Regions from separate parts of the Enterococcus sp. BWT-B8 genome, predicted to be linked through region 2. Evidence: predicted binding sites of a transcription regulator. Region 2 holds the regulator's gene; each other region holds the start of a gene.
The links. Region 2 encodes CtsR, which represses protease genes until heat stress. Its sites were predicted from a motif close to TTGGTCAAAAAAGGTCAAANA; they were not measured.

Region 1: clpB (ATP-dependent chaperone ClpB) is a predicted target of CtsR. The motif match lies at 1,847-1,867, and genes of this name have one in related genera.
Region 3: LI951_RS09425 (ATP-dependent Clp protease ATP-binding subunit) is a predicted target of CtsR. The motif match lies at 1,500-1,520, and genes of this name have one in related genera.

The regions. Positions count from the first base shown of each region.
Region 1 is NZ_JAJDJV010000001.1:570,407-573,694, forward strand. It holds gene clpB (ATP-dependent chaperone ClpB) at 1-1,731, opposite strand, end outside; gene LI951_RS02585 (hypothetical protein) at 2,078-2,560, opposite strand; gene dnaI (primosomal protein DnaI) at 2,764-3,288, opposite strand, start outside.
Region 2 is NZ_JAJDJV010000012.1:5,614-8,901, forward strand. It holds gene LI951_RS11380 (MBL fold metallo-hydrolase) at 633-1,304, opposite strand; gene LI951_RS11385 (MerR family transcriptional regulator) at 1,291-1,755, opposite strand; gene LI951_RS11390 (CtsR family transcriptional regulator) at 1,930-2,397, shown strand; gene LI951_RS11395 (ATP-dependent Clp protease ATP-binding subunit) at 2,401-3,288, shown strand, end outside.
Region 3 is NZ_JAJDJV010000008.1:142,104-145,391, reverse strand. It holds gene ptsP (phosphoenolpyruvate--protein phosphotransferase) at 1-727, opposite strand, end outside; gene LI951_RS09435 (phosphocarrier protein HPr) at 727-993, opposite strand; gene LI951_RS09430 (hypothetical protein) at 1,157-1,339, opposite strand; gene LI951_RS09425 (ATP-dependent Clp protease ATP-binding subunit) at 1,585-3,288, shown strand, end outside.

The DNA.
Region 1 (3,288 bases), on a different contig from region 2:
ATTCTGTCCAATCACACGCTTATGAAGAGTTTCATTCAATTTCATCAGCTTTTCCCGTTCGCCTTCAACAAGTTTTGTAACAGGAATTCCTGTTAAGCGTCCGACAACCTGTGCAATTTCATGATCTGTAACAGATTCCTGCACCATCTTTATATTACTATCATCGTTCTTTTTCTCCAGATTTTTCAATTCCTTTTCAAGCTCAGGAATTGTTCCATGGCGAAGAACTGCTGCACGCTCCAGATCATAATTATTTTCAGCATCTTCCAGCTCGTGTTTGGCTTTATCGATTTCAGCCCGTTTGTTGCTGACTGCATTTACTTCTTCCTTTTCAGTCTCCCACTGCAGCTTCATGTTGTTAGCTTCTTCTCTAAGCTCTGCCAGTTCTTCTTGAAGATTTGCCAATCGTTTCTTGCTGGCATCATCTGATTCTTTTTTTAGGGCTGCCTCTTCAATTTCCAATTGCATTAATCGGCGGGTCACCTGATCCAGTTCAGTTGGCATAGAATTCATTTCTACACGAATCGTTGCACTAGCCTCATCAACCAAATCGATTGCTTTATCCGGTAAAAAGCGGTCTGTGATATAGCGATCAGATAATGCAGCCGCAGCAACCAAAGCATTATCATGGATATTTACACCATGGTGAATTTCAAATCGCTCTTTCAATCCACGTAAAATACTGATCGTATCCTCCACTGTCGGTTCTTTCACCAAAACTTTTTGGAAACGACGCTCGAGAGCCTTATCCTTTTCCATATACTGACGGTATTCATCCAATGTTGTTGCACCGATCAGATGCAGCTCTCCTCTGGCCAGCATCGGTTTTAACAGATTACCAGCATCCATACTGCCTTCCGTTTTTCCTGCTCCGACAATATTATGAATCTCGTCAATGAACAGAATAATCCGGCCATCACTTTTTTTGACTTCTTTCAATACACCTTTAAGACGCTCTTCAAATTCACCCCGAAATTTTGCTCCGGCAATTAATGCACCCATATCTAAAGAAAAAATCGTTTTGTCTTTTAGGTTCTCCGGTACATCTCTACGCACGATCCGTTGTGCAAGCCCCTCGACAATGGCCGTTTTACCAACTCCGGGCTCACCAATCAAAACTGGATTATTTTTAGTTTTTCTTGACAAGATTCGAATGACATCTCGAATTTCTTCATCACGACCAATAATCGGGTCCATTTTCCCGCTTCTAACCTGCTGAACTAAATCCACTCCATATTTTTCCAGTGCTTTATACTGCTCTTCCTGATTTTGAGAAGTCACTCGTTCACCTGCCCGAATATTTTCTATGTTCGCACGCAATTCCTTCTCCGTAATCCCCTGACTGACTAAATATTTTGTCAATCGGTAATTTTTCAATTTCATCAAAGCCAGAACGACAATTTCTGTTGACAAGTATTCATCCTGAAAAGATTCACGTAGTTTATCTGCTTCATTTAATAAATTGAACAGATTTCGACTCATGCTTTGACCATATTGAACATTTCCTCCCTGAACACTTGGATATTCATCCAGTGCTTTATCAATTTCTCTTTCAAAGGCTTCTATATCAACTCCGGCATCTGTATAAAAATTCCTGCCAAAATGATTTGGCTGTAAAAATATTTTCCATAAATGTGCAATATCAATTTCCTGATGACGTCTTGTTACTGCGATTTTCTGTGCTTCTGCAATTGCTTCCTGTAATGTAGTAGTCATTTTTTCAATATTCATACTGTATTCCCTCCTAAAAAATATAGTTTTCTATAAAAACATTCTTGTACTAATTATGAAACTTCTGTTCACAAAATACAAAGATATCGAATACTCATAACTAAATTATAATTAATTGGTCAACAAAGGTCAAACATTATATTTATCGTTACAACCACTTTTTATTTTTCACTGCCAATCAATACAGCAGCAGACAATCACTAAAAAAATCCACCTTCAGTATGAACCTATTGTCATTTTTTAGGACAAAAAAGCATTTCTTTCCAAAAAAAACAGAACCAGGCAGTTTTTCTGCCGATTCTGATTTATATTTCCCTATTAACTTATTATAATTACCGCAAATTTGTTAATTAACCTTCTCAATAATTTTCACTGCATTTCCTGCTACTTGTGGAGGAATAGACGCGGTCATTGCCGGCATCCCTGTCAGAGTAAACTGAACTTTATCTCCACTCTTTAATTGATCCAGCGTTAAACCTTCTGCCAACTGATCTTCAGAAACATTTAAAATTACACCGTCCGTTTCCATCATAGGCAAAAACACTTCAGGATCGTCGACAGCTTCAACTGAATTCAGTACGAGACGAATTGCCCCATCATGCTCAGCGGCTTCTGCATCTTCACTCAATACACCAGTAAATACAGAAACTAACGAACTCCACTGACTGTCGGAGCTTCCTGACCATGATTGCTCTCCGGTCTGACTCGTTGATTCCTCTTTCGCCACACTGCTCTCACTGCTTTCGTTGGAAGTATTATTGCCTGATCCGCAGGCACCCAATATGAAAATAGATACGGCTGCTAAAAGTATCATTTTAACTTTTTTCATTCCAATCCCTCCAAAAAATATTTATTAAACCACATTTAGTTTAAAAGTTTTTTTTCTCTCTGTAAACTAACAAGGAGCAACATTAGGAAAAATTAATGAATAATAAAAAAACAGAAAGTCTAGAAACAATTATCATAAACTCTCTGTATCATTACATACCATTCATTATTAAATAATGAGATTAAAATTTTATCTCATATAGATCAGCCATTTCTCCGATCCTGTCCGCTCATGCTGATTTCTTTTGCCAGATAGCGGATGCGTTCCATTAACCGTTTCGCCTTCAATGGCTCCTGCTCTCCTCTTTGAGAAATCGTTAAATGCTCTTCCAAAGCTTTCATACTCAGATTTGAAGAAAAAAACGTTACCAGCTGCTCTTGCATTCTATATTGAAGAATAACACTTAGTATATCATCTCTGATCCAGCTGGTCATTGATTCGGCTCCTATGTCATCGATCATCAGTACCGGAGCTTTCTTGACCGCATCCAGTTTCTCACCTACCAGATCTTTGGCAATTGCCTGTTTCATCTCTACTGTAAATGTAGGGAAATGAATAATTGTCGTTAAAAATCCGTCTCTAGCTAAATCGTTAGCAACAGCTCCCAGCAGATAGGATTTTCCTACACCAAAAGTTCCCTGTAAATACAGTCCCTTATGAAAATCCTTAGGTTTAGCAATATATGCGTCAATGAATTTCGTTGCTTCACTCAGCGCTTCAAAGCGACC
Region 2 (3,288 bases):
AAAATTTCATCTTATTGTCAAAGAAATTTCTTTGACGGTTATTTGAGACATACAAACATTGCTCCTGAGATTACTCGTTGCACTGGAAGGTTCTAAAATGTACCCAGTAACCGCAGGTAACAAAAAGCTTGTCGCTTCCATGTCTATATTTTTCACTGCACTATACTTCGTTCTGATCTCATCACTTTCTAAATGGCAAAGCCATTAAGAATTGAAGGACTTCGTTCCGATCCTCGAAGCATGTCTGGGGGGCATGTATGAACTTGCTCCTACGCTTCTTCGAATGCTCGAATCATACAAAGACTGGAACACCGTTTATTCGGTTTTAAGGATCTCAGACATACTTTTGTCACAGTCCCTTGAAGGATTCCGTTCTGATCCTCGAAGCAGTTATTGTTCGCCTCAAGTTGTCAGTTCCACTTTTGTCAGATTTTTTAGTAGAAGGATATACGTATGATAGTCAAATGAATTAGCGAGTATTCATTCCAGAAAGAGAAGCCATTAATATAAAGACTGGAAGACTGTTTATTCGCTCTTAAGGGTTCAGGACATATGAATGCCACAATCTCTCCTTATATTTTTCTTGTTCAGAGGCTAAATCCTTTCATATTGTTAGTTTAAAAAAAGCCAAATTACAGGTTGTTTTCTGCCCGCTGAATAATCGATTCGAATATCGCTTCATTATAAGTAACCGCTGCTCCGTGTCCGCAAAAAATTTGTTTCAGCTGAGTCTGTTGGGTTAATTTTTTTACAGATTGAATTGCTTCCTTTCTATTGTTCGTTGCCAACGCAGGGAATGGAAAGAGCCAGCGTGTATCACCTGAAATTGCCAGTCCTCCCCTTGTCTGAAGAAGGTCCCCAACATAGGCAGAATCATTTCGTCTATCAATTAAAGAGATAGAACCGTTAGTATGACCGGGTGTTTCATATATTGACAAAGAGCCGATGCTGCTGCATTCATCCAGCAGAAGATCTGGCTGAACCGGCATATTTATATTTTTTACATGATTAGAACTATCCTCAAATTCTTTTCTGCCAATACATATTTTTGCTTGGGGGAAATGATCTTTTATTTTGGTGAGGTCCCCCGTATGATCCGAGTGAGCATGGGTAATGACGATGTATTTTAATGGCAAATTGGTTTCTTCAATGGCTTTAATGATGGACTTCGCTTGTCCGTTTTTGCTGCAGTCAATCAGTGTGCAGAAATCGTTTTCCAGGATAATATAACAGTTTATTGGAAATATCCTGGGCATAGTAATCAGTTGAAGTGAGTATGTCTGCGGGTACCTAATAATTTTCATCAGCTTCCTCCTTAATCTCTTCAAAAACAACCTCAATAAAATGATCTAAAAAATGAACAGCATTGTTCTTTTGCCAATACTTGAGTAGCTCCTGAAAATTTTCCGGATAAGGAATCTGTTTTAAAAGATCCAGAATTGACTGATAATGTACAATGGTTTTTTCCAGATCAGTGATTTTCTTTTTTAGAAGCTTCTGACCTTCCAAGTTGCATGCTTCTGATAGCTCCTGATCAAAAAGAATTAGAAAGGCTTTGATTTCTTTTAGTGAGAAATGAGCGTATTTCATAACAACAATGTATTTTAATTTTAACAAATCATTTTGGGAGTAGAATCTGTAATTATTATCTTTTCTTTCAGGAAAAATCAGTTTTTCTTTTTCGTAGTAACGGATTGTGTCCTTTGATAAATGAGTCATTTTAGCCGCTTCATTAATTGTCCACATAGTCTTCATAGTAAATCCTCCTTGCATTTATCATAACATTGAAGTAAACTCCACAGTCAACAGAGAAAATAATTTGTCAGGAAAAGCTTTATTTTCAGTAAAGTATAAGCTTTCTTCTTTATTTACTGTTTCAAATTCGATATAATTATGGTCAGTAATAGTCAAGGGAGAAGGATGGATATGATGAATAATCAGAACACTTCTGATTTGATTGAGGCGTATTTGAAAAAGATTTTAGAGGAAAGCAATAAAATTGAAATTCGTCGTGCAGAAATGGCTAACTTGTTTAACTGTGTTCCCTCCCAGATAAATTATGTAATAAACACTCGTTTTACGATTCAGCGTGGTTATGCGGTTGAAAGTAAGCGGGGCGGAGGCGGATATATTCGGATTGCTAAGGTTCATTTGTCAGACAGTACACAACTGTTGGATCAGATTGAAAAATTTATCGGTGATCAGCTGTCAGAGAAAGATGCACTGACTTTTGTGCAGAAATTATATGAGGAAGAAGTTATTACAAAACGGGAAGGAAATATTATGCTTGCCGCTTTAGGAAAAAATGTGCTGGGAAAATTTGGTGCAAATGAAGAATTTTTACGGGCTCAGTTAATGTGTTCTTTTTTAGAACGTCTGAGCTATGAGGAGGAATAAACTATGGATGAGTTATTTACAGAAAGTGCCAAGGCTGTTTTAGCTATTGCACAGGAAGAAGCAAAATATTTTCGGCATCAGTCGGTAGGTTCAGAGCATTTGCTGTTGGCGTTGATCATTGAATCGAATGGAATTGCAGGAAAAACACTGCGCCAGTTAAATGTTGATAAAAATGAAGTGAGAGAAGAAATTGAACATCTGGTAGGTTATGGGGTTGTAAAATCTTATCCCAAAGGTATCTATTTACCTTATTCTCCTCGTTCAAAACAAATTTTTGCTTACTCAGGTGAAGAAGCAAAGCGGTTGGGTGCTCCAAATATTGGTACGGAGCATTTACTGCTGGGTTTGTTAAGAGATGAAGATATTCTAGCTTCACGAATTCTGGTAAATCTAGGCTTAAGTCTGGTTAAAATTCGCCAGCTGCTGATGAAAAAAATCGGAATCAATGATCCGCAGATGGCCATGTCCGGCAACAAGCGAAAAAATCAAAAAGGCGGATCGGTTCAAAAAGGCGGAACTCCGACTCTTGATTCATTGGCGAGAGATTTAACGAAGCTGGCGAGAGAAAACACTCTTGACCCAGTTGTTGGGCGATCAAGTGAAGTGAGAAGGCTTATTCAGATTTTGAGTCGACGTACAAAAAACAATCCAGTGCTGGTCGGTGAGCCCGGAGTTGGTAAAACGGCAATTGCAGAAGGATTAGCTCAAAAAATTGTGAACGGGGAAGTTCCTCAGACGATGCAGGATAAACGACTGATGATGCTTGATATGGGCGCACTGGTAGCTGGAACAAAATATCGCGGTGAATTTGAAGATCGACTGAAAAAAGTAATTGATGAAATCTATCAGGATGGTCAGGTTATTCTATTTATTGATGAGCTGCATACCTTG
Region 3 (3,288 bases), on a different contig from region 2:
CTTCAAAGTCAGCTTTTTCAGCATCAGAAGGGTGAATAATCACATCTCCGTCAATACCGTTAACTGCCAGAATATCTCCTGCTTTTACTTTGCCGGTGATTTCCATTGTTCCTACAATTGCAGGAATTTCAAGTGAGCGAGCCATAATCGCTGAGTGAGAAGTACGTCCGCCAATATCAGTAACAAAAGCTTTTACATACGTTCTATCCAGCTGAGCTGTATCACTTGGAGTTAAATCATGCGCAACAACGATTACTTCTTCGTTAATCATTGAAGGATTCGGCAATGTTACGTTCAGCAAATGCGCCAGCACACGTTTAGCTACGTCACGAATATCCGCAGCACGTTCCTGCATGTATGCATTGTCATCCATTGCTTCGAACATACCGATATACATATCAGTAACTTCTTTTAAAGCTGCTTCAGCATTTACTGTGTTGTCTTGAATATTTTGTTTAATCTGTCCAATCATTTCCGGATCAGCTAAAACCATTAAGTGTGCATCAAAAACCTGTGCTTCTTCTTCACCAAGACTTTTTGCTGCCTTTTCTCTGATAGCTTGAAGTTCCGTTGCAGACTCTGCCAAAGCATCATCCAAACGTTTTTCTTCTGCTGCAGTATCCTCTACAGATACCTTTTTAAATGACAAGTCTGGTTGAACAAGAAGATAGGCCTTAGCAATTGCAACACCATCACTTGCGGCAATCCCCTTTAACATCTCAGACATTATTCTGACAATCCTTCTTTTTTCATAGTATCAACAATAGCAGCCATTGCTTCTGCTTCGTCAACACCATCTACAGAAATTGTAACATCAGAGCCCTGACCAACACCAAGAGACATAACACCCATGATTGATTTAAGGTTAACTGATTTACCTTTGTACTCTAAATTAATATCAGAGTTGAATTTACTTGCAGTTTGTACTAATAATGTAGCTGGACGAGCATGAATCCCTGTTTCTGCTACAACGTGAAAATCTTTCTTTTCCATATGAATCGGTCTCCTTCGTAAGTAAAATATTTTAATGTTAGGGGGCTCCAGTGATAGAATCACTGTCTGGAAACAACCCTTTCAATTTTTAAGATTACCATTTTTTTTACCTTGTTACAACTGTTTTTGCCGATTTTTTAAGGAATTGCGGAAACCTTTTCAATTAATCTGTTAATCGGTAAATAATTCTTCCATTCAGTCCCGCTTCACCTACGATTCTTGTTCGATCAGGAAGAATCTTCCACGCTTCCCTGAAAAGGTCGAAATCATTTTTTTCAACAACAATTTCAACGATCTCTCCGACCTTCAGCTGTTGAATTTTTTCTTCAAATGGATTTTCAAACATCGAAAACATCCCTCCTTTTTTCCACTGCTTCCATTTTAATTGAAACTCCATTTTTTGTCTAAGCTAATTGCTTTAACAAGCTGAAAATATGTCTTGATTTCATTACATTTTTTGAGTTAAATTACTTGATTCTGTGAGCAAACATGCTATAATATCTTCAAAGGTCAATAAAGGTCAGTTTCTATTTTGACCTTTTCAGCAGACTTTATTTTAGTCTTACGAAGTGAAAGGACGTGTTATAGCAGATGATTTGTCAAAACTGTAATCAAAATGAAGCCACAATTCACCTATACGCCAATGTCAATGGTCAAAGAAAGCAGCTGGACTATTGTCAAAGCTGTTATCAGAAATTAAAATCTCAGTCAAATAATTCTTCTCCAACGATGTCACAAGACCCCTTTGGTTTTGGAAGCTTGGATGATTTATATCGTTCACTGTCCCGTCAAATGCAGCAAAATGATCAACCAGGTCAACAAATTCCACCTGCACAGTTCGGCGGAGGAAATGGTTTTAACGGACAGCCTCCTGAAAGACCCGGACAGGCAGAAGGTCTGCTGGGTGAATACGGCATTAATATTACCGAAGCTGCCAGAAACGGAGATATTGATCCTGTTATCGGGCGTGATAAAGAAATTAAACGCGTGATAGAAATTTTAAATAGAAGAACAAAAAACAACCCCGTTCTGATCGGTGAACCCGGTGTTGGTAAAACAGCCGTAGTTGAAGGTCTCGCTCAAAAGATTGTTGACGGAGATGTCCCTCAAAAGCTTCTTGAAAAGGAAGTCATTCGACTTGATGTCGCATCTCTTGTTCAGGGAACCGGTATCCGAGGACAATTTGAAGAACGGATTCAAAAATTGGTCGAAGAAATTAAAACGGCTGAAAATATTATTCTGTTCATCGATGAAGTTCACGAGCTTGTCGGTGCAGGTGCTGCCGGGGATGGAAACATGGATGCAGGGAATATTTTAAAACCAGCTCTGGCTCGCGGAGAACTTCAAATGGTTGGTGCAACAACTTTAAGCGAGTACCGCATTATTGAAAAAGATGCTGCCCTTGAACGTCGGATGCAGCCGGTTCGTGTTGATGAGCCTTCTGTTGAAGAAACCATTGCAATATTACAGGGACTGCAAAAACGCTATGAAGATTATCATCACGTAAAATACACAGATGAAGCGATCAAAGCAGCAGCCTATCTTTCCAACCGTTACATTCAGGATCGTTTCCTGCCGGATAAAGCAATTGATCTGCTGGATGAATCCGGATCAAAAATGAATTTGACTATTCAAATTGCTGATCCAAAAACAATTGAGAAGAAGCTGGCAGAAGCCGAACAACAAAAACAACAGGCATCTGCAGAAGAAGACTTTGAAAAAGCAGCCTATTACCGTGATCAAATCAATAAGCTGCAGCGGATGAAAGAAAAACAGGTCAGTGACGAAGAAACACCTGTCATCGATGAAAAGATCATTGAAGCAATTGTGGAGCAGCGTACAGGTATTCCTGTCGGCGAATTGAAAGAAAAGGAACAGACACAGTTGAAAAATCTGGCAGAAGATCTAAAAGCCAATGTAATCGGGCAAGATGACGCTGTGGATAAAGTTGCTAAAGCAATTCGAAGAAATCGGGTCGGTCTCGGCAAAAAGAACCGCCCAATCGGCTCATTTCTGTTTGTCGGACCAACAGGTGTCGGTAAAACTGAACTGGCTAAACAGCTGGCATTTGAACTATTTGGTTCGGAAGATACCATGATTCGTTTCGATATGAGTGAATATATGGAAAAACACAGTGTGGCGAAACTAATTGGTTCCCCTCCTGGCTATGTAGGCTATGAAGAAGCTGGTCAGCTGACAGAAAAAGTACGTAGAAATCCTTACAGTCTGATCCTGCTGGATGAAATTGAAAAAGCACATCCGGATGTTCTGCACATGTTCCTGCAAATTCTTGAT